Linked DNA regions of Microbulbifer sp. A4B17. The protein of the gene in region 1 interacts with the protein of each later gene in a pairwise test. Links are inferred from orthologs where the notes say so. Each region holds a gene or a part of one and is shown on either strand. Other genes may lie near its edges.

Region 1 (6,215 bases):
AAGACGACGTTTGGCTGCACCGCGGAACTGCATACGGGCAATTACTTCCTGGCCGGTATAGCAGCCTTTTTTAAAGCTGACGCCACCTAGCAGGTGCAGGTTGGTCATCTGAGGGATAAACATCTCTGTTGTAGCTGAATCCACTTGGGGGATACCGGCTTCAATTTGGCGCATTTGCCAGCGGTCATAGCCTGTGGCCTCACACTCTGGTGACAGTTTTTGCCACAACTGCTGCACTTTGCTGGTGGGTACCAGGATGGCCAGTTGCAGCTCAGTGACACACTGGGCAATGCAGCGCTCACCATCGAAATCAAACAGCTTCACTTCACCGATTGAGGGCTGTTCGAAGCCTAATAGTTTGGCGGCGCGCTCTGCGACATGGCGCCCCTGAAGACCTAGCCAGTGGGTTTCATCGCTGATGTCGCGCAGCTCTGTTTTGAAAAAGACGGCATATTTGGCCAGTGCTTGCTGGGCAATGGGGGCCAAATCCCTCGGTAATCGGAAGACGAACTCACTTTGTGAGAGTTTTAGCGCGCTGAAGGCGCTGATCATACGTCCCTTGGGGTTGCAGTGGGAGCCAAGGGTACTGTGTTCATCCGGAAGGTTGACCAGATCGCAGGTGAGCTGCCCTTGCAAGAACTTCTGGCTGTCGGGGCCAGTTATAGAAATGGCCCCGATTGGACCCAGGTCCAGCAGGTGCAAACTCTGAGGGTCTTCGCGACTGGTGAGAGGAAAGTGAGCTTTACCGCCCTCCCAAATGGCGCCTTCGTTGCTGAGAAAATCCTGCCATTGCTGCTGATCCATAATCCTGCCACCTGCATTTGTATTCGGGGCAATATTTGGGGTTCTTCGCGTCCTTTTCAAGTTTGGTGGGGCAGGGGGTATACTGCGCTTTTTACCTGGTTGGAAAGAAGTATGGATCGCAACCGCCTGTTTTGGGCCAGTCGCCGTGGCATGTTGGAATTGGATCTGGTGTTGTTGCCGTTTCTGGATAATGTCTATGAAACCCTTGAGCCCGAGGATCAGCAGCGCTATATCCGCCTGCTCGATGAGCAGGACCAGGATCTGTTCGCCTGGTTCCTGCGCCGTGAAGATCCGGCTGACCCGGAGTTGAAGCGTATAGTGCAGATAATTCGTGACAACACCGGACTCCAGGAATAGCTCAACTCCACGACTTTATGAGCGCAGCGCCCGCTTGAGTTGCGCCGTTGCGCCCTCCTCTCTTTTACTGCTACTCCTTTTACTGATTGCCTTTCTGGCGATTCTGCTTATTTGGCTGTGTAACTTGCCACTATTGTTATCTGGGATAGCCAGCCTGCTCGTTGTAATTTACGTCTGGGGAGAGTGGCGCCGTATGAAAACTGTGCGAGGCCATTTATCGACCCGCGAGCGGAGATGGTTTTGGCGTCCTGATGGTGCTGAGAATCGCGAGTTCCAGTTTGTTGGTGAGCTGGTGCTTTGGTCCTGGTTGGTGGTGATCAACGGCCGGGACGGCGGTGGGCGCAGGCTGCGCTTGGTGCTGGCTAGGGATATGCTGGCGCCGCAGGATTGGCGCAGGCTTCAGGTAGCACTCCGCTGTTCCCGTTAGCGTTACAGGGCGGCCTTAGTGGGGCTGGAACCGCGCCTGTAACTAAAACAGTCAGTCGGTTAAATAAACTGGCGCTGGCCGGCAAAGTTCTCAGGCACCAGAATAGTGTCCATTGCCAGTTCTCGCAGATGCGGGTAGTCCAGGGAGTAGTGCAGCCCCCGGCTTTCGCGGCGATCCAGGGCTGAGCGGATAATCAGTTCCGATACCAGTGAGAGATTGCGCAGTTCCACCAGGTCGTTGCTGATACGGTAATTGGCGTAGAACTCGCGAATCTCTTTCTGCAGCAGTTTCACCCGGTGTTGAGCGCGCAAAAGTCGCTTGCGGGTTCGCACAATGCCCACGTAATCCCACATAAAGCGGCGCAGTTCATCCCAGTTGTGGGAGATCACAACGTCTTCATCGGAATCGGTGACTCGCGATGCGTCCCAATCGGGAGATGGGCGGGGCGCCTGCACCATACCCAGGTGCTCATCAATATGTAGCGCCGCCGAGCGTGCATAAACCAGGCACTCTAATAAGGAATTACTGGCCAGGCGGTTGGCGCCGTGCAGGCCGGTAAAGGTTGTTTCGCCGATAGCGTAAAGTTGATCGAGGTCTGTGCGGCCGTGGCGGTCGACCATAATGCCGCCGCAGGTATAGTGGGCTGCCGGTACAACGGGAATGGGCTCACGAGTGATATCAATGCCGTATCGAAGGCAGTTGCTGTAAACTGTGGGGAAGTGGTCACGCACAAACTGCGGATCTTTGTGGGAGATATCCAGATAGAGGCAATCGGCACCCAGTCGCTTCATCTCGTGGTCGATGGCCCGGGCGACAATATCCCGTGGCGCCAACTCTCCCCGCTTGTCGAAGCGGTCCATAAACCGACTGCCGTCGGGAAGCTTGAGTAGGGCGCCTTCACCGCGCAATGCCTCGGTAACCAGCATGGCCTTGGCCTTGGGGTGGTAGAGACAGGTGGGATGGAACTGGTTGAACTCCATATTGGCAACGCGGCAACCGGCGCGCCAGGCCATTGCGATTCCATCCCCGCTGGCACCGTCGGGGTTGCTGGTGTAGAGATAGGCCTTACTGGCACCGCCTGTAGCCAGGACGACGGCTTTGGCCTGGATCAGCTCAACTTCATCGGTATTCTTGTCGAGCACATAGGCGCCAGCGCAGCGAAAGCGGCCTTTATCCGGGTCTGGTTGGCGGATCAGATCGATGGCGACACGGTGTTCAAAGCAGTCGATATTGGGGCTGTTCAGGACCTTGGTGATCAGTGTGCTGTGTACCGCTCGGCCGGTGGCGTCGGCGCTGTGAATGATACGTCGGTGACTGTGCCCCCCCTCTTTAGTGAGGTGGTAGCCCTTTTGTTCGCGGGTGAAGTCCACTCCCTGGTCGATCAACCAGCGGATCGCAGCAGTGCTCTCCTCTACGGTAAAGCGCACTGAAGCGGGGTGGCAGAGTCCTGCACCCGCGTCTAATGTGTCTGCAATATGCGACTCAACCGAATCCATCTCATCCAGCACTGCGGCGATGCCTCCCTGGGCGAACCAGGTGGAGCCATCCTGCAGTCTCTGTTTGGAGAGCAGGGCCACGCGATACTGGGAGGCGAGATGCAGGGCCAGTGTGAGGCCTGCCGCACCGCTTCCGATTACGAGAACGTCGTAGTTTGCCTGGGCATTCATAGATTTCAATTATGTTTAAGGGTCGCGTAGTATAGCGCCTCCTGATTATTCGTCGATTTGACGTGGAACTTATGTCCTATTGTCATTGTCATCAACACAGTAAAAGAAACGCCTGCGCCGGTGGCCCCGCAGTCAAATTTTGTGGCGCCCGCAGTGTGGCTGGATATGGGAGTTGGGGATGACAGCGCATCAGGCGTCAACGAGTGACCGTGAGTTGGTTGAGCGTGTACAAAAAGGAGACAAGCGCGCATTTGATCTCCTAGTGCTCAAGTACCAACACAAAATTGTTGCTGTAGTGAGTCGGTTCATTAAGGACCACAGTGAAGTACAGGATGTAACCCAAGAGGCTTTTATTAAGGCTTATCGTGCTCTGGCCAATTTTCGCGGCGAGAGTGCTTTTTACACATGGATGTATCGAATTGCGATCAATACCGCCAAGAACCACTTGGTTTCCCGCAGCCGTCGGCCGCCATCTTCTGATGTTGAACTGGAGGATGCCGAATTTTATTCGGGTGCTGACCTGCTGCGCGACAACGAGACGCCTGAGAGCCAGATGTTTCGCGATCAGCTGGAAGCGGCGGTGCATCGTGCTATTCGCGCACTGCCAGAGGATCTGCGCTCAGCGGTAACGCTGAGAGAGCTTGAGGGGCTGAGCTATGAGGAAATCGCCGAGGTTATGGGATGCCCGGTGGGAACTGTGCGCTCTAGAATATTTCGCGCACGGGAGGCGATAGACCGGACAGTCCAGGCCGTGATGGCCGGCGAGCCGGAAACACTGGGTGACAGGAGTTAAAATTGCGGAAAATTTTCCCAGTCGGGGAAACCAACCGCTCAGACTCCGGTCATAACATGTAACCAAATATGGTGCTTGTGGGCACCGAATAAATGATTGCACAAGAGGGTTAACCCCTATGTCCCACGGGAATCATCAGGAACGTCTTAACGAGTCGCTCTCGGCGCTCATGGATGGCGAAGTCAGCGAACTGGAGCTGCAACGGCTTCTGAAGGCCAGTGCGGCCTCTGAAGAGTTCGGTGAGCGCTGGTCGCGCTACCAACTCGCGGCGAGCGTTATGCGCCGCGAACAGGTCGCGCCGGTTGACTCCAGTCTTGCAGCGAGTATTTCTGCCGCCATCGACGAGGAAGAGCCTCTGTCCCAAAGCGGCAGTGGGGGATCTGTGGTTGCTGGCAGTTTGGTCAACAATCGCTGGTGGCGTCCGCTGTCCCGTGGTGCTGTTGCCGCAACGGTGGCCTTTGCTGCCATTTTGGGTGTGCAGCAAATGACAGACTCTCCGCAGAGCACCATTCAGGGGACAAGCCAGCCGGTAGCTTCGGTAGAGCGTGAAGCTCAGCCCGTTGTTCAGTCGGCACCGCAACCCTCCGGATTCTATGTGCCCGCTCCCTCGACGCGTTCTGTGAGCACAGCGGCTCCCCGCTTTGTGCCCGAGCAGCGCACCGGTGTAGTGGGGCAGGCCGTTATTCAGCAGGCGCCGACCCCCGAGTTGATGCGCCACCTGAATCGCGTAATGATTCAGCACTCAGAACAAGCCGCTCATGTGGGCAGTCAGGGCATGGTGCCCTTCGCTCGCGCCACTTACGGCGAACAGGTTGGAATGTAGTGTGACGAAAGTCGAACCCAGGGGGCTTCGAATCCTCGGCGGGATTCTCAAGGCCAACGGTTTACTGTTGGCCTCTTCGTTGTTGGCACCCGTGTCATTTGCCCAGGGTGGCATCGGGGTTGAACCCAGTGCTCCCACCGCTATCAATCTCGATATGGCCACTGCGCCCGCGACAGCTCCCGCAGTGGTGGAAGTGGCAATGTCAGACGAGGGTGCGGTTGAGCTGGAAAGCCCCGCTGTGGCACCAGCTGATTCTGCAACTTCTATCCCGGAAGGGGCCTCTGGCCCTGTAGCGACACAAGAGACGGCAACACCTGGTGTTGTCAATCTCAATCCCGCAGCACAGAGCGCCCTGGTAAGCCCGGGTGCCGTGGGCAGTAATGAGGTTGAGCATTGGCTGGCCAAATTGGCAAAGGCGGTGACCGAGCTTGAATACAGTGGTTTGGTGACCTTCGAACATGCAGGCCTGTTGGAGACGCTGCAAGTGGTCCACGCAGTTCGTGAAGGCGAGCAGATAGAACGCGTGCGCTATCTGAGCGGTGAGCCGAGAGAGCTGATCAGCCACGGTAGTGCAGGAAATTGTGACATCAATGCTTCGCCGAGAAATCGTGCCACAGCTTGGAGTTCGGCGGGCCAGCAGCAGGTGCAGCGGGCCTACCAATTTATTTTGCGGGGCGAAGAGCGCATCGCAGATCGCGATGCAGTTGTGATTGAGGCGCGACCGCGGGATCGCTATCGCCTGGGTTTGGTGGTGAGTCTCGATAGACAAACCGGATTGCCGTTGAAGACCATGTTGGTCAGCACACAGGGCCGAGTACTTGAGCGTTATCAGTTTGTGCAGCTGGACCTCTCCCCGGTAGAGGATGCTGCTTTACAGGCAGTCTCCAGCAATGCCCGGCGGATCGACAATCGAAATGAGTGTACTGCCTCGCAGAGTCGCTGGCAGGTCGGATGGCTTCCAGAAGGTTTCAGGGTGGTTTCCGTCAAACCGCTGTCTGATGGCGATATGATGGTGTTCAGCGATGGCCTGGGGGTGTTTTCCGTGTTTGTACAGCGCCTCGGTCCTGAACTTGAGGACTTCAAGGGGCGTGCAATTCGCGGAGCTACAACAGCTTATATGGATCGCCTGGAAATTGAAGGCGTTGCTTACACGGTAACGGTGGTTGGTGAAATCCCTGAAACAACTGCACGCCGTGTCGCCAGCTCGATTAGCGCAAAGAGTTAAGCGAGCGTTTAGGTGCTGCAGGAGCGTGGCCGGGTAGTAGCCATAGAGTCCGATGCGATCTGGGTGGAGACCACCCAGAGCAGCGCCTGTAATGGCTGCTCTACCAAGTCCAGCTGCGG
Region 2 (3,838 bases), 370 kb from region 1 along the record:
CAACATCCATAACGGCGAGAACAGGGTTGCCCTCTACGTTCGGGTCACGCAGAGCAATACGGGAAGCACCGTCAATTTCACTGGCATCTTTGATGACATTGACAACGGGTACCGGCCAAAACAAACCATCTACCGTACGCAGGGTTTTAGCTACGCTCATGGCATCAGCCAGGTTCATATAGCCGTGCAACGGATTAAAGTACCCCGCCCCAAGCATCACCGCATTAGCGGCGGCAGCAGAACTGACCACGATTGACGGCAGAGACTCTGCTTCGTGCATCAGCTCGTGATGCCTTTCACTGTCATATACAAAGCGTGGCTGTAGCTCAACACTGCCATGGGGGCGAACTAGGGACATTTAGGTCTCCAAATACAGTAGTTACCGGTTAGTCTTAAATTTTCGATTGGCCATTATACGCATCTATCGCATATGACCAATGTCAATGGGATACAGAGGGCATATTATACTCATCAAATGCGCCTCCCCCTGAGTGCTTTCTCAATTCTCCAGCCCCCCCAAACACAAAGCGAGCCCATCCAGGGAAGAGGAATCACTATAAGAAATAACCCCAGGCCCAGGGACCCTACAAAATATGCCAAACTCCGCGGCCACACCGTGATAAAAGCTCGTAGTAAATGAAGCAACAATTTCCTCTATCCAGCGCTATATGCAGCGATTCCACCTGAAGACGTGTGTATAATCAGCGCAAAGAGGAGTCACGAGTGTCCCAGAACCGATTTCTACAAGATTGGGCCCTACCCGCCCTGATAGGCCTTGCCATGGCCGCCCTGCTCTTGGTTATATTCCCACAACTGCGTGGCGTCGCCCCCAAAGCCAATGGAAATAATGTCCAGGGCCCGGTTTCCTACGCCCACGCCGTGAATATGGCTGGGCCCGCTGTAGTCAATATCTACACCCGCATGGCCATGCCTCAGCGCCAACATCCCCTGTTTAACGACCCCCTTTTTAGGCGTTTATTCGACAACATGGATGTCCCGCAAAGACAGAGGATGCAATCTAACCTTGGGTCAGGGGTCATCGCCAGCGACAATGGTTATATTTTAACTAACCATCACGTGGTCGATCAGGCAGATGCTATCGTTATTCTTTTGGCCGATGGAAGGGAAGCACAGGCCAAGCTTGTAGGAAGCGATGCAGATTTTGATCTGGCCGTTCTCAAAATTGACCTCGACGGCCTGACTTCCATCTCTGTAGGCGAACCCGACAGGGCTCAGGTAGGTGACGTCGTACTGGCAATTGGCAACCCATTTGGAGTCGGACAAACCGTTACCCAGGGTATAATCAGCGCAAAAGGTCGCCACCTCGAGAACTCTGGTACCGGTAGCTACCTGCAGAACTTTCTGCAAACTGATGCTGCGGTCAATCCAGGAAACTCCGGCGGTGCTCTGGTTGACTCACGCGGACGCCTGCTCGGCATTAACACATCAATCCTCAATCAATCCGGCTATTCCGGCGGCATCAGCTTCGCTATTCCCGCCAATATCGCCTTTAAGGTAATGCAGGATATTATTGCTTACGGCCGCGTCGTACCCGGCTGGCTGGGTATTGAAGCTCGCGGCATCAGCCCTCAAATGGCCAAGGAGTTCAATTTAAACTCTACTGGCGGCGTAATGGTAACAGCCATTTACAATGAAGGTCCCGCTCACATTGCCGGCCTCAAGCCAGGAGATGTCATTACACATATCGATGGCCTGCCCATCGGCGATGGCAAGCAAGGGGAGGCAACCATGGCCACCCTTCGCCCTGGCGACACTATCTCCATTACCTTTATTCGTAATGGAGCGTCCCACACTGTTGAAGCAACTGTTTCAGAAGAGCCCCAGACAAAGACAACAATAGAATAAATCCTTAAGGAGAAGTCTCTATGCGCTCACTGTTTTTAGCCTTGCTTTTTACAATAACTGCAACTCCCGCAGCGGCTGGGGATCGAGAAGATTTACATAAACTGCTGACCCATTTTCTTGGCAAAGCTGCCACTGACTCCAAGGCCCACCAACGATTCTGGGCCGAGGAGCTCGTATACACCAGCTCCGCAGGGAAACGCTTTGGAAAAAGCGAAATTATGCAAGGAATGCAAACCCCTCCTAAAGAGCCCATAACAATGAGTTATGCCGCCGAGGAAATTGACATCAGACTACTGGGGGATACCGCTATTGTTGCATTTAAGTTATCTGCAAACGACAGTAGTAAAGGTGAGCAAAGTTACTACTTCAATACCGGTACATTTATAAAGCGGGATGGTGAGTGGCGTGCTCTAGCCTGGCAGGCTACCCGCACCCCCTCCACAAACTAAAATTTTTTATAAAAACCCCGGCAGAAGGAAACCTGCAGGGGTCTATAAATCAAGATTCCTTGACCCGAAAACCCGCAGAGCGGGCATGGGCTTCCAACCCCTCACCGAGAGCAAGGGTACGCGCTACGCGCCCCAAAACATCGGCACCTTTTTCCGAACAGTGGATAACCGAGCTACGCTTCTGGAAGTCGTAGACTCCCAAAGGGGAGGAAAATCGGGCAGTGCCACTTGTGGGAAGGACGTGATTGGGGCCTGCACAGTAATCCCCCAAAGCCTCCGCTGTATAGCGTCCAAGGAAAATCGCTCCGGCATTGCGAATCTTTGAAAGGTAAGCCTCCGGATTATCTACCGAAACTTCCAAGTGCTCCGGTGCAATACGGTTAGAGATCTCTATCGCCTGCTCTACGGACTCTACCTGAATCAAGGCCCCGCGATCAGCAAGGGAGCGGGAAGCGATCTCAGCTCGGGACAACTCAGCCAGGAGTCGCTGCAATGAGCTCTCAACCTGATCTAAATACTCGGCGTCCGGGCACAACAAAATAGACTGCGCCTGCTCATCGTGCTCAGCCTGCGAAAGCAGGTCCATTGCAATCCAATCTGGGGAGGTTCGCCCATCGCAAATCACCAGAATTTCAGAGGGGCCCGCGATCATATCGATAGCAACATGACCAAAAACAGCCCGCTTGGCACTGGCAACAAAGATATTACCCGGCCCCACTATTTTATCTACAGCAGGGATTGACTCAGTACCATAAGCCAGCGCCGCTACTGCCTGGGCACCCCCTATCGTAAAAACCCGGTCCACTCCGGCAATTGCCGCCGCTGCCAATACCAGGTCGTTCAGGTCCCCTTTCGGCGCCGGCACTACCATATTAACCGCATCCACTCCAGCCACCTTTGCTGGAATTGCGTTCATAAGGACGGAAGAAGGGTAGCTTGCTTTACCCCCGGGAACATAGATACCGACACTTTGCATGGGGGTAATTTGCTGGCCCAATACAGTTCCATCAGCTTCCGTATAGTGCCAGGATTCCTGCCGCTGATGCTCATGGTAGCGCCTAACTCGATCAGCAGCCGTCTCCAGGGCATCGCGCTCCTCGGTATTAATACGCTCCAGAGCTGCAGTGAGCTCAGTTGCCGGAAGGGCAAACTCTTTTGCAGCTTCGAGATCTCGATGATCAAAGCGGTTGGTAAACTCGATAACAGCCTTATCACCTTGAGAGCGAACCCGCTGCAATACTTCCGCAACGATATTTTCGACCTCTTGATTTGCCACTGCTTCCCAGGCCAGTAGCTGCTTCAATTGGCCATCGAAATCTTTATCGACCGTATTTAGCCGACGAATTACTTTGTTCGTCATAATGCTTCAGAGATCTACTTGGTTTGTGCCACAGCCGCTGCCAGCTTCTCAATCAGACTGTTGATTCGTGCATATTTCATTTTCATGGCTGCTTTGTTGACAATCAATCGACTACTGATTTGCGCGATAGTCTCTCGAGCTTCAAGGCCATTGGCCTTTAGCG

Evidence for each region. The genes of interacting proteins can lie anywhere in the genome.
Region 2: the proteins of BTJ40_RS15485 (region 1) and BTJ40_RS17055 interact in binary tests that used the Escherichia coli proteins (3 or more experiments, as listed by UniProt). The link is inferred for Microbulbifer sp. A4B17 from one-to-one orthologs.

The regions. Positions count from the first base shown.
Region 1 is NZ_CP029064.1:3,511,210-3,517,424, reverse strand. The notes cover bases 3,081-6,018. They hold BTJ40_RS15485 (sigma-E factor negative regulatory protein), read left to right. Parts: upstream 3,081-4,166; coding sequence 4,167-4,871; downstream 4,872-6,018. Other genes in these bases: BTJ40_RS15480 (MucB/RseB C-terminal domain-containing protein), read left to right, coding at 4,873-6,018; rpoE (RNA polymerase sigma factor RpoE), read left to right, coding at 3,434-4,048; nadB (L-aspartate oxidase), read right to left, coding at 3,081-3,255. Also shown: BTJ40_RS15510 (folate-binding protein YgfZ), read right to left, coding at 1-804; BTJ40_RS15505 (succinate dehydrogenase assembly factor 2), read left to right, coding at 916-1,161; BTJ40_RS15500 (protein YgfX), read left to right, coding at 1,136-1,588; more of nadB, read right to left, coding at 1,648-3,080; more of BTJ40_RS15480, read left to right, coding at 6,019-6,096; BTJ40_RS15475 (SoxR reducing system RseC family protein), read left to right, coding at 6,109-6,215. UniProt on the Escherichia coli protein: An anti-sigma factor for extracytoplasmic function (ECF) sigma factor sigma-E (RpoE). ECF sigma factors are held in an inactive form by an anti-sigma factor until released by regulated intramembrane proteolysis (RIP).
Region 2 is NZ_CP029064.1:3,877,690-3,881,527, forward strand. The notes cover bases 1-2,794. They hold BTJ40_RS17055 (S1C family serine protease), read left to right. Parts: upstream 1-723; coding sequence 724-1,866; downstream 1,867-2,794. Other genes in these bases: sat (sulfate adenylyltransferase), read right to left, coding at 1-358; BTJ40_RS17060 (nuclear transport factor 2 family protein), read left to right, coding at 1,887-2,315; hisD (histidinol dehydrogenase), read right to left, coding at 2,365-2,794. Outside these bases: more of hisD, read right to left, coding at 2,795-3,675; hisG (ATP phosphoribosyltransferase), read right to left, coding at 3,690-3,838. UniProt on the Escherichia coli protein: A site-1 protease (S1P) that cleaves the peptide bond between 'Val-148' and 'Ser-149' in RseA. Part of a regulated intramembrane proteolysis (RIP) cascade.